DNA from 2 places in the Shewanella sp. SR44-4 genome. Region 2 is predicted to be linked to the other one. Evidence: riboswitches for the same ligand, from Rfam matches in the RefSeq annotation. Region 2 holds a riboswitch; the other holds the start of a gene.
What was found. Region 2 has a riboswitch for thiamine pyrophosphate ahead of thiC (phosphomethylpyrimidine synthase ThiC). Riboswitches for the same ligand answer to the same signal wherever they lie in the genome.

Region 1: linked by a shared signal. The riboswitch ahead of H5125_RS08325 (TonB-dependent receptor) and the one ahead of thiC (phosphomethylpyrimidine synthase ThiC) in region 2 are both predicted to bind thiamine pyrophosphate.

Annotation. Positions count from the first base shown of each region.
Region 1 is NZ_JACJDU010000013.1:6,475-13,366, forward strand. It holds gene H5125_RS08325 (TonB-dependent receptor) at 1-1,917, opposite strand, end outside; TPP riboswitch at 1,973-2,080, opposite strand; gene H5125_RS08330 (YcfL family protein) at 2,206-2,598, opposite strand; gene H5125_RS08335 (PaaI family thioesterase) at 2,636-3,103, opposite strand; gene H5125_RS08340 (PaaI family thioesterase) at 3,100-3,609, opposite strand; gene hinT (purine nucleoside phosphoramidase) at 3,609-3,962, opposite strand; gene H5125_RS08350 (M61 family metallopeptidase) at 4,166-5,923, shown strand; gene H5125_RS08355 (CsgG/HfaB family protein) at 6,066-6,892, opposite strand, start outside.
Region 2 is NZ_JACJDU010000008.1:63,569-70,460, forward strand. It holds gene H5125_RS06005 (HesA/MoeB/ThiF family protein) at 1-725, opposite strand, end outside; gene H5125_RS06010 (bifunctional hydroxymethylpyrimidine kinase/phosphomethylpyrimidine kinase) at 722-2,398, opposite strand; gene thiC (phosphomethylpyrimidine synthase ThiC) at 2,404-4,404, opposite strand; TPP riboswitch at 4,612-4,711, opposite strand; gene H5125_RS06020 (TonB-dependent siderophore receptor) at 4,971-6,892, shown strand, end outside.

The sequences.
Region 1 (6,892 bases), on a different contig from region 2:
ATCAGCAACATAAGTCATACCAGCACTGTAAGTAAATTTAGGTGAATGCGCTAAGTCGCGCCCAGATAAATCGACGGTAGAACCGTATTTGTCACTGTATTGATATTGGCCATATTCAGTTTCTAACCAACCGAAACTACCATAGAATTCAATATTTTCTGTTAAATACCATTTTGCATCGAGTTCCGCGCCATAGTTACTTGAACTGCCAGCATTTTCGGTAAATAGAATAAAACGCTGCGGGCTATCTGGGTCTTGTAAAGAGGCGGCAACTTGTTGGTCTTGGCGGTCCATATAAAATAGCGCCAAGGTAGAATCCACTTCTCCATCAAACCAGCTCGATTTTAAGCCAACTTCATAGTTATATAAAATCTCAGTGTCGAACTGTTTCTTGTCAGACAATTCAGCAGGCAGTGTCATATTAAAACCACCCGCCTTATAACCGCGGGCGACACGAGCATAAGCATTGTGATTAGCATTAATGGCTTTTGACAACGCAATATGGCCGCCCCACATATCTTCTGATGGGGCAAAATCATCTTTATTGCTGTCACTATAATCACTATCGCGGCGCTCGAAACGCAACCCAGTCGACAATAAGTAATCATCACCTAAATGGCTGTCTAATTGACCAAATATGGCATAGTTTGTCGCCTCATAGTTTGACTGCAACACTTCATCTGGCCAGGTGTTGTATTCCGAGTATAAGTCGTTATCTTCTTTTAAATTCATCGCGTATACACCCAATAACCAGTCGGTACTACCGGCGAAGATGCGTCCTGCATCTTTGGATGATAAACGGAACTCTTGGGTAAAGGTTTTACGATCGCCCTTTTTGTCCCAGGTGTAATCATAAACACAAGGTTCAGTACCTGAGGCCGCTCCTGCGTCGTCATACACAGTACATGCTTTACTCGCCCAATAATCCGAATTGGCCCAATCACCATCATATCCATTATGATGATCAGTTTGCGCAAATGATGTTAATGATGTGAAGTCAAATGCTTGCATACCCGTGTATATGAACTTAACCCCTGCTCCAGTCGTTTTTTGTGTATCAACACCGGGTTGGTCAGTTAAGGTATTACTGCGATTATTATCTAATGTCCACACATCGTAACCATTATCAAAATTGGCATGCAATAAGGTTAAATCAACTTGAAGATCGTCAGTAGCGTACCAACGGAACTTAGCCCTAGCCGTTAATTCATCACGTTCATTGGTATCATCACGGTTAAGATAAAGGTTGTCACGGTAACCATTTTGATTGTGCTGTTCTAGTGATACACGGTAGAGCAATTTACCTGAGTCATTGAGTGGACCAGAGCTAAAACCAGAAAGAGTACGAAGATTGTCATCACCTAAACTGACTTTTGCGCCATGTTCAAATGATTCGGTAGGGTCATTACTTTTTAAGTAAATTAATCCAGCTAGTGCATTAGCACCATATTGAGTACCTTGTGGACCGCGCAAGACTTCAACTTGCTGCATGTCGTACATACTCGACACCATGCCAAGGCCTGATAGGTCGATGTCGTCGACCACAAAGCCAACCGATGAGTTAGGTGCACCTTGATATTGTTCTTGTTCGCCGACACCACGAATTTGGAAAAATTTAGGACGAGAACTGCCACCAGACCAGTTAAAGTTGGCAATAGAATTGAGCACATCTTCAAAATGTTGCGCCCCTTCGTCTTCTAATTGCTGGGCATCAATAACCGTCACGCTTGACGGCATTTTATCAAGGCTGATATTACTAAAATCAGCATTAACAACAATCACTTCCATTTTTTCATATTCGGGAGTGACATTTTCAACATCGGCCGTTTTAGCCATAACCACAGGCGAGCTTAATGCCACCATTACCGCTAAGGCAATAGGTGTTTGGTGTAACCTAGTAGAGTTTTTCGTGAACATAGGACCTCAAATAGTGATTTTGAGATCCGGCAAGAGTAGCGAATAAGAGGTGCACATAAATAGTGTGGCCCATTCCTACGCCGGTATAAGCCGGATCAGGTTCTAAGGGTTCGTCATACAGACATCTCAGTTCAGGTTTTACTGAACACCCCTTGGCGATCACGATTATAAACTAACTTCACCATGAATACACGAGCAGCGATACAATTTGATAACGCAAAAATATAATTGATTAACTTTATATTAAATCTCAGTAATCATGTCTCTTCAAGTTCTCTGTAGCGTGGCTTAATTTGAGAAAGCTTCGCGCACATAAATCTCAAATCGAATAGCTTGTGTATTGGGCGCTACCGCACCCACTTGCAACTGCTGTTTACCATGTAATTTAACCGACTTCCAACTGCTTGCTTCATCCTCAACTGTAAATCCGCTAGCATCGTACCAAGTGAATTTATATTGCAGACGTAAGTCAGTGCTCGATTTGCTTTGAATTAGCGCCGATGCTTTGATTAAGTCAGCAACCATGACAGATGAAATATCCACAACATTGACATCACTGGCAAAAGAGCTGCTATCGACTCTAACCTGCCCGCTTGAGTCTACCGAAATACCTGCCGTGTTATGCGCACAGGCGCTAAGCAACAATGCTAATGCGAACACAAATATTGACGTTATTTTCATGCTATCTCCTTATTTGCTGTTAATGTAAAGCGTTGACTTAATCTATCAAAAAATGTGCTCTGGCAGTGGCTATCAATTGTTTACGGTTGGTTTGCCAACAGTTCATACTGACGTTAGCCACACGGCGGCCTTGGCGAGTAATTTTACATTCTGCAAAGGTATCTTGATGTAAACCTGCGCGTAAATAGTCAATTGAGAAATCAACAATTTTAGGCACTTTCTTGGCTTGCATAAATACCATTAATTGTACAATTGCCGACATTTCCATAAACCCAGCAATCACTCCGCCATGTATTGCAGGTAAAATCGGATTACCAATGTTGTCATCTTTAGCCGGCAGTCTAAATACCATTTCATCACCAAAACGGGCCACTGACATGCCAATAAATTGTGAGTAAGGTACTTTCTCAAGTAGGTAACTATAATCATTCAGTTCAATGGCACGTTTAACCACATCTTGAACATCTAAACCCTTTTGTGTCTCTATTTGGGTTGGCTCACTCATGATTTCGCCCCCGGTAAATTCCCCATTAACACTTGACGAAACTCTTCGCCGACCATTTCTGGACTAATTCGCATAAAAGAACCCACCGCGTGAGCGATAGGTTCATCAATACTGTCTTGATATGCTATCGCACGGGTAAAAGCAACGCTTGACGATAAACGATAGCATTCAGCAAAGGCATAAACCGACTTATGAGGCTCTGCGGGTTTCATGTAGTCGACACGTAAATCCAATGTTGGAGACAACTCTAACGATTGGTACTTCTTCAAAATGGCGCATACCACGGCTGTGCCACAAGCGGTATCTATCAAGGTTGTGATCACCCCACCATGAATGACTCCGGTGTCGGGGTAACCAATAATATCTTGACTGTAAGGTAACTCAATTAACACATGATGCTCACTGGCTTCTTGCACTGAAAGCCCTAAACGACGGCACTGAGCTAACTGGTTGACAAAACGGGTGGCGACTTCAGTTAACGGGAAAAAATCACTGTTAATTTTCATTATCCACGACTCAGCATTGGGCCTAATGGTTTACCCCCTAAAAGATGCATATGAATATGGTACACCTCTTGACCACCATGCTTATTGCAATTCATGATTAAGCGATAACCATCTTCAGCTATACCGGCTTCATCGGCAAGTTTGGCCGCTACTGTTATCATCCGCCCTAATGCTAATTCATCAGACGCTTTAACATCATTTGCTGTCGCGATTAAATGATTGGGAATAATCAGAATATGCGTAGGAGCTTGCGGAGCAATATCCCGAAATGCGGTGACTAATTCATCTTGGTATAAAATATCCGCTGGAATTTCACGGCGGATAATTTTGCTAAATATGGTTTCTTCGGCCATTTGGATGCCCTCATTAGATAACTGCATTGATGCTATTGATAATACTATCAACTCTTTGAACTATCACTCCAGTAAAAACGCTTTTTATGGGTAATATTTTGCCTAAAATGGGATTCGTTTGCTTAAGTGAGTCAATTTTGGCAGCATTGGTTATTATAGCTCAATCGTTTTGATTGCGACTTGCCACTCATTCGGAATTCTTTATGCATTATCATATTCATGCGGTCGACCCAAAAGCTCATTTATTTGAAGTGACTTTTACGCTAAAAAACGCCAATCCATCTCAGATTTTTTCATTACCAGCATGGTTACCTGGCAGCTACATGATCCGAGATTTTGCCAAAAATATCATTGAAATTGATGCCAAAGAGAATCTACAATCGCTTGCAGTCACTCAATTAGATAAACAAACATGGCAATTGAATAACCAAGGCAGTGATATCACTCTGTGTTATCAAATTTATGCATGGGATTTGTCTGTTCGCACTGCACACCTTGATACTAATCATGGGTTTTTTAATGGCAGTAGCGTGTTTCTAGCGGCTAATGGTCTTGAGTCTCAACCACATACCGTCACCATTGCCAAACCTGCACTTGCAGAATTAGCTCATTGGACGCTAGCCACCAGCATGACTAGAGCATCAGGTGAACAATTTAGCTTTGGTGATTTTAGCGCTGAAAACTACGATGACTTAATTGACCATCCCGTTGAAATGGGTGAACTGGCCATCGAAACCTTTTTCGCTGCTGGTGTGCCACACGATATCGTACTCAGTGGCAAACACAGGGCAAATATGGCTCGATTAGCCAAAGATTTACAAGCGATTTGCGAATATCAAATTAATTTATTTGGCACTCCAGCACCCTTTAAGCGTTATGTATTCATGACCACCGTTTTGGACAATGGTTTTGGCGGTTTAGAACATAAAGCATCAACAGCGTTAATGTGCTCTCGCAACGACTTACCTTTGTCACTCGATGCGCCAGTAGATAAAGGTTATCGCACTTATTTATCACTGTGCAGCCATGAATATTTCCACTCATGGAACGTTAAACGGATTAAACCTGCTGAGTTTACGCCATTTGATTTATCACAAGAGTCTTATACTTCTCAATTGTGGGCGTACGAAGGTATCACGTCATATTACGATGATTTAATTACCTTTAAATCTCAGTGTATTGATGAGAAAGGTTACCTTACTTTACTCAGTCAAATTATGACTCGAGTATACCGAGGCGAGGGTCGCTTCAAACAAACCTTAAAGCAATCAAGTTTTAATGCTTGGACTAAGTTTTATAAGCAAGATGAAAATGCCGCTAATGCAATTGTCAGTTATTACACTAAAGGCGCACTATTTGCCTTGTATGTAGACTTAACTATCCGTATTGAAACCCAAGGTAAATACAGCCTTGATGATGTTATGCGTACACTTTGGCAACAATATGGTTTAACGGGTGTAGGTACAGAATCGTCAAGCCATCAACAGATTGTTGAAGCGCTATTAAATCGTCCTTGTGACGATATCTTTACTTATCTCGACAACACAGACGATTTGCCACTAAAAGAATTACTGGCTCAAGTGGGCGTGAATATGAGTTTACGGGCCAGTGAAGGTGCAACTGATTTGGGTGGTGCTGGAGCTACAGGTTATAACATTGGTTTTGGCGCAAAAACAAAAGCGGAATCATTAGGGTTAAAAATTCTAACGGTTAGCCAACACAGTCCAGCACATCAAGCGGGATTAAGTGCGGGTGATTTATTGATTGCAGCAGACCACTTGCAAGTAACCAGTCAATTAGAACAGCAACTGCAAAGTCGAACCCTTGGCGAACAAATCACTTTGCATTGGTTTAGACGTGATGAATTGATGCAAGGAACATTAACGATCAGTGAAGCTGCTTTAGACACGATTTCGCTTAGCATCATTGATGCGACTAAAACACAATTGTGGCTTGGTTAAGACTAAGAAACGATTATCAAGTTTGAAAATTGATTTACTGAGTACCATCAATATTAATCGAAAATTTGAATTAAAAAAGGATATCAATTTGATATCCTTTTTTATAAATCTTCTCTATTACTATACAAATGTACCAATATGACTAGCTCTGCTTAATCCGTTCTAATACTTGATTTTCAGTATGTGCTTCTAACCAGTATTTTTGTAATGTTGGGTTTTTTACTCCTGATACAGGATCAAGTAAATTCCAAGCTCGTTTCCAAATACCGTCGGCAATCATATGTACGACCGCACTTTCAATAGCAGCTGCAATACATAAACTCACTGGTTCGTTTGAGGTATAACCCGCCTCAGACTCTAATAATTCTTGCGCATCAATAAATTTAAATACGCCAGCAGTAATTTCTTTTGAAATAACGGCCTTAGTGGTTGTAACACTGCTTAATAATCGACCTGTACGGATGTCGACCGCACGTAAATTAACCGTGATGCTATCGACACGGTATTGACCCGATACGCCGATTCCCAAATAACGAGCGCCTGCGCCACCGGTTTTAATATTGGTGTCGTAAGCCACTATGCCACCTTCCATTAAAATTTGGGCACTGTTTAATTGTGGCAACTTACTGGCATCACCATTGAGTCCTGCACGAACAATTTTTCGTTCTGTCAGTAAATTTTGTAACCCTTCACGCTCAACAGGCACAAACCAAGCAGAATCATTGAGCGCCTGAGCTAAGAAAGCCGTTCCAGACTGAGGTACTGCAGTTGAAAAGTTACTCGAAGGTATCGGCTTGTATTGACCCGTTTGATCACGAAAATCATACACTGCTGCCACCATACTTCCTTGGGGGGATGGCAAACTGACTAAATCATAATATGTCTCGCCCTTTGGCATTAAACTTGTGGTTGCTTCAATACCGTCGAATTCACTTTTTATCGAAGAACACGCGCTCAAAGATAGAATAA
Region 2 (6,892 bases):
TGCTGCCAGCGTAAATCCTTACCATTAAATCGATGTAGAACACCATATTGGGTAAAGGTATTGCAGATGTGCTGAAGGCCCACCAGCGCTTGCATACTGGCGATAATACCCACAGCAGGCCCTAGCACTCCAGTTTGAGTACAATTTTGCATAATGGGGGTATCAAGTGGATATAAACAACAATAGCAACCGCTGTATGAATGCGAATGTGTGTGGGAAAAATCGATACAAAATAATTGCCCCTGATATGCACTGATAGCACCACTAACCAAGGTTAACTGATGCTGTACACACATTTGGTTTATCAGTTGCCTCGCACTCACATTATCAGTGCAATCAAACACCACAGGTTTTACCGCAAATCGTTTAACAAGCTGATTAAAATGCGCTGATGTAACTCGTTGTGCTAGCACATCGATGGTGATTTCAGGGTAAGCGCTACTAAGCACATTTTTTGCAATGCTGACTTTGGCTTTGCCAATATCAGCGGCCCTGAACAGGAGTTGCCTTGGTAGATTGGATAGTTCAACCACATCATGATCAATTAACAGTATTTTCTGAACACCCGCGGCTGCTAAATAGTGCGCCACTAAATGCCCTAAGCCTCCAACACCAATGATCACTACAGCGCTATTCATAATGGCAAGCTGCCCTGCTTCTCCAATATCGCTCAGTAACATGGTGCGCGAATACTGAATATAATCTCGATCAGATAAAGTACTCATACGCCCTCCTGAGATAAATTAGCTTTAGGTAAAGGTCGGGTAAGCTGCAACCATTTATGATGCAAAGTTCGATAAGCCTTCGCCGGATCGTCAGCAGTAGTCACCGCTCTTACAACGGCAGCATCACCAACGCCGGTATCCGCAATCAACGCCAAATTACTGAGATCGATCCCGCCAATAGCAACGGTAGGATAATGGCGCGCAAATAAACTGGCATAACGTTTAAGTTTACTGAGCCCTTGAGGCGCGGAAGGCATTTGCTTGGTCGTGGTAGCAAAAATATGCCCAAGAGCAATATATGAAGGCGAACATTGGTGGGCGAATAAGGCTTCAAAATAACTGTGACTCGATAGCCCTAACGCCATTCCAGCAGCAGCTATCGCGGTTAAATCTGCAGTTGCCATATCTTCTTGGCCTAAATGAACCCCAAACGCACCGTGTTTAATCGCCAGTGGCCAATGATCATTAATAAACAACTGAGCATGATATTCGCGACCGAGTTTGATGGCCTCAATGATATTGGCTTCGAGTGTTAATCCTTGTAATACATGGCTGTCATCAGTATCGATATTAATAGCTAACTTGGCACGATATTGAACCGTCTTACAGCCCGCTTTTAACAATTGTTTAAGCATATCGATATCAGCTACAACAGGATAAATCCCCAAGGGTTGATGCAGTGATTTAAAACCATTCGGTGCAGCTTGCTTGCACGAATCATCAGCGAGATGCTCAGAAGATACCAACTTGATTGATGGCATCATGCCTAAATCATCAGGCCAACCAGTACGGGCTAAGACACCAGGTCCTTGACCAAGGCTTACGCCTAAAGTAAGTCCCTTATTGACGTAGGCTTTTGCCAGCACAATAGCATCATGAATCACGAACTCATGGGCAATAAAACACGCTATGGCAGATGATAATGTGCAACCACTGCCATGATTATTGGTGGTTGCTATCCGCTGGCTACTTAGCATAAACACCGCATTACTGTGTGTAATACTGGCACCTTTAACGTTTTTACTCACATATACATCTATTGCATATTGTTGCTGCCATTGAGCATCACCGCCTTTAGCGAGCACATTGCATTTAAATGTATCGGCTAACAATTTGGCATCGCAGATCATTTGCTGTTGCTGAGCAACCTTGTTATCGACATCACAATATTGCGCTAACGCATACGGAGAACATAAACGTTTCAATTCTTGCTGATTAGGCGTTAGTAAATCAATTAAGCCAATGAGAGGACTAAAATCGAGATCGATAGGATTAAAGTGCGCACCACTACTGGCGACCATGACAGGATCAAGCACCACAAAAGGTACCATCATCTGAGTAGCACGCATTTGAGCTAAACAGCCAGCTAATAGGTCCACCTGTGCTTGGGATGCCAACAGGCCAATTTTAATCGCCACTGGCGGCAGATCGGCAAGTAAACTGCTGAACTGAGCCAACAACATGGATTCAGAAACGGTTTCAACAAGACTCACACTGACTGAGTTCTGTGCGGTTAATGTGGTTATTACGCTACACCCGTGACACGACAAGTCTTGCAAAGTTAATAAATCAGCTTGAATCCCTGCACCACCACCACTGTCAGAACCCGCTATGGTCCAGACAATGGGTGGGGTTTGCGTTATGGATTCACTGACAAATGTCGATGAATTCATGGCGATTATTCCACCTCAACCGTTAAGTCAGTATCAACTTGTGCGACAGATTTGACGTCATGATAAAGCGCCGATCCCGACGCTTTGAACTCTGCCGACTTTTGTGCCATCGCTTCCGCCGGATTTATGGCTTGAGCCGTATGTTGAGCTTGATAAGCACTAGCGGAAGATACTTCAATCTTAAGTGCTTCAGCTTGTTCAAGATTCGCGGCATATTCACGCACTTCGTGGGTTATTTTCATCGAACAGAATTTAGGTCCACACATTGAACAAAAGTGAGCCACTTTTGCCGATTCTTGTGGTAACGATTCGTCGTGGTAAGCACGAGCGGTATCAGGATCAAGACCTAGGTTATATTGATCTTCCCAACGGAATTCAAAGCGGGCTTTTGATAACGCATTATCACGTACTTGCGCACCTGGATGACCTTTAGCGACATCAGCAGCATGAGCTGCAATCTTGTAGGCAATTAAGCCTTGTTTTACATCTTCTTTATTTGGCAAACCTAAGTGTTCTTTGGGGGTGACGTAACACAACATCGCCACGCCGTACCAAGCCATCATGGCAGCGCCGATACCAGAGGTGAAGTGATCATAGCCCGGCGCAATATCGGTTGTTTGTGGGCCTAAGGTATAAAATGGTGCTTCGTCACAAAGGGCCAATTGCTTTTCCATATTGACTTTAATCAATTGCATTGGCACATGACCAGGGCCTTCGATGATGGTTTGCACATCATATTCCCATGCAATTTTGACCAATTCACCTAAGGTTTCTAATTCCGCAAATTGCGCTTCATCATTGGCATCGGCAATTGAACCGGGGCGCATACCATCGCCTAACGACAATGACACATCGTATTGGGCGCAAATCTGGCAAATATCACGAAAATGTTCATATAAGAAACTTTCTTGATGGTGGCTTAAACACCACTTAGCCATAATTGAACCGCCACGTGACACAATGCCGGTAAGGCGTTTAGCGGTCATGGGTACATAACGCAATAACACCCCAGCATGAATCGTAAAATAATCTACGCCCTGCTCGGCTTGTTCAATCAATGTATCTCTAAATACTGCCCAACTGAGGTCTTCGGCAACGCCATTAACCTTTTCTAATGCTTGATAAATCGGCACGGTACCAATTGGCACTGGCGAATTACGGATAAGCCACTCACGCGTTTCATGAATATAACGTCCGGTCGACAAGTCCATGACCGTATCTGCACCCCAACGGGTTGACCACACCAGTTTTTCAACTTCTTCTTCAATCGAAGATGTCACCGCTGAATTACCAATATTGGCATTCACCTTCACCAAAAAATTACGCCCAATAATCATAGGTTCGGTTTCAGGATGGTTAATATTCAACGGAATAATCGCTCGACCTCGAGCGACTTCATCACGGACAAACTCAGGAGTGATAAGTTGCCCAATATGCGCACCAAAAGCCTCACCTGGCGCTTTTTGAGTCAATACGCTATCGGTTACTTCAGCGCGAGCCATGTTTTCACGAATGGCAATGTATTCCATTTCGGGGGTAATAATACCTTGACGAGCATAATACATTTGGGTCACGCATTTGCCAGACTTGGCACGTTTAGGCGCGACAAGGGCGTCAAAGCGTAAATGATCGAGTCCATCATCGGCCAGCCGCTGTTGGGTAAAGCCCGAACTTGCACCCGTTAATTGCTCAGTATCTTGTCGCTCATCAATCCATGCTTGACGGATTTTAGGTAAGCCTTCACGCACATTAATATCGGCAAGGGGATCAGAATAAGCACCCGCGCAGTCATAAACCATTATCGGCGGATTGGCTTGTTTAATGGGTTCAGCGTCAGTACCACCAATGACGGTATCAGTTTGATTCACTTGGCGCATAGCGACGTTGATATCAGCACGACTACCGGTTAAATAGACTTTTTCTGAATTAGGATGTTGTAACGGTTTAAGAGTATCAATAAATTGTTGAGCGTTAGCTCGAGTTTGACGACGGTTTGGATTTGACATTAGCAACCTCAATATTAAGAGTAGAGTTGCTTGTCTGGAGAGGTGTTGATAGCAGCAGTAAACGATAAAAATACTATTGCTTACGTCAATAATCACATAGAAAAATACTAAAGTAATAACGTAACTGGATATATAAACCGATAAAAAACTCGGAGGTAAACGTCCATTTACGGTCTTGTTAATACGTTATTTATCTTCCCAACTATCATGATTATTACGCTTGTTTCCTTCGCAGGTTCTAGCCTGATCAGGTTCAACGGATCCCGAATAAACGGTCTCAGCCATAATGGCACTCCGACAAGATGTCCCGCAGTATAAGCAAGCTTGTCGCTAAATAACAAGCACTAAAATAATCATTTCATACAAAAGTTATCAATCCACATACCAGAAACTAATATGAGGTTATTGATATCCCCATGGTTCATCCATCACCACAGACAGGTATTTATCAAGGTGCGACACTATGTCGCATTCATCATATTTATTAGTAGATTATAATTTCAAAAAACTGACAAACACCTTTGAAATATATTCATCAAAGGTTGATAAAAATAACAATAAAGGTGATGACTTTGGCAAATAAAGCAATCCAAACCATTAAATCAAATACAAATTACCCATGGGTTTACTCATCAATTTCATTGACTATAATGTTTGCTATTACACCTCAAGTAATGGCTGAGCAGTACGATAAGCAAAATAGTGAAGGCATTGAGCGGGTTGAAGTACATGGACAAAACACGACTAACAAAGACTTACTCGGCTCAGCCCAAAGCTTACTTGAAAAGCAAGGAGTAGACTTTTCTGAAGCAGGTGGCGTATCGGCATTACCGATTTTAAATGGCATGATGGGCGATCGCATTAAGGTGCTCATTGATGGCAGTGATATTACCTCATCATGTGCAAACCAGATGAACCCGCCACTTTCTTATGTGTCAGCCAATCACATTAGTTCGACCCAAGTGGTTGCTGGAGTCTCTCCGGTGAGCGCCGGTGGCGATAATATTGCCGGCGTAATTAACGTCACTAGCTTAACCTCTGTATTTACCGATAGTGACAATGTGACATGGCAAAGTGGTAACATATCTAGTGGTTACCGAAGCACCAATGACGCCATTCTCGCAGGTGTAAATGCCACAGTTGCGAGTAAAACATTAAGCTTTAGTTACCAAGGATCATTTGAAGATGCAAACAGCTATACCGACGGCCACGGCGATAAAGTACTAGACACCTTATACCAATCACAAAATCATGCATTAACCGCTGCTTGGCAAGATGACATTCAACAAATTGCTGTCAAATTGACCCATCAACATATCCCCTTTCAAGGTTTCGCTAACCAGTATATGGACATGACGAATAATGACAGTTATGGCGCATTAGTGCGCTATCAACGAACGCTGGAAAATGAAGGCGAGTTCACTGCCCAAGCGAACTGGCACAATGTCGAGCATCAAATGGGCTTCTTTACCGATGAAAAAACCGGCATGATGCCAATGAAAACTAAGGGTAAAGATTACAGTTACCAACTGCATTGGCAGCTACCAATGAGCTCAGACAGCACCTTATTAATTGGCCAAGAATATTATATTTATCAACTTGATGATACATGGCCTGCGATTGAAGGTTCAGCCATGATGGGCCCAAATGATTACGTCAATATTAATGATGGCGAACGTCAACGTGTAGCTCTTTATGGCGAGTGGCAACAAACACTTAATACACGTTGGTGGCTGTCTGCAGGTGTTCGTTATGAATACGTATCAACCAGCACAGGTGAGGTTCAGCCTTATAACACCATGAGCATGATGGGCATGACCAATGTTAATGCCATAGCCGCAGATGAATTTAATGACCTCTATCGAAAGCGCAATGACAATAACATCGATGCCACCCTTCTTGCTCGCTATCAACTCAGCGATACTGAAGTGATAGAGCTTGGTTTAGCCCGAAAGAACCGCGCACCCAATTTATATGAGCGATATAGCTGGGGCCAAAGCACCATGGCCACAACGATGATTGGCTGGTACGGCGATGCAAACGGCTACATAGCCAATCCAGACCTTAGTACAGAAACTGCACATACATTGAGTATGGCTTACAAGCGAGTACAAGATGATTTAGCATTTAGTGCAACAGCTTGGTACAGCAGCATTAACGATTTTATTGATGCCAATGTGGTCAGCAGTTTTAATCGCACAAGCATCGATAGTAATCGTCGTCATATTTTACAGTTTACAAATGTGAACGCTAACTTGTTTGGTGCACGCATTGATGCTGAATATCAACTAGCAGACAACGACACGGGTAAATGGCTCATTAACGCTAACATCAACGCAACGCGCGGCGAAAGAGATGACAACGACCAACCGCTGTATCAAATAAAACCTTTGCAAACAGAGTTAGCTTTGCAACAACAGCTAGGTGATTGGCAAAATAGGTTCAGTTGGCAATGGGTTGCAAGTAAAGATCGCGTGGATGAACAGCG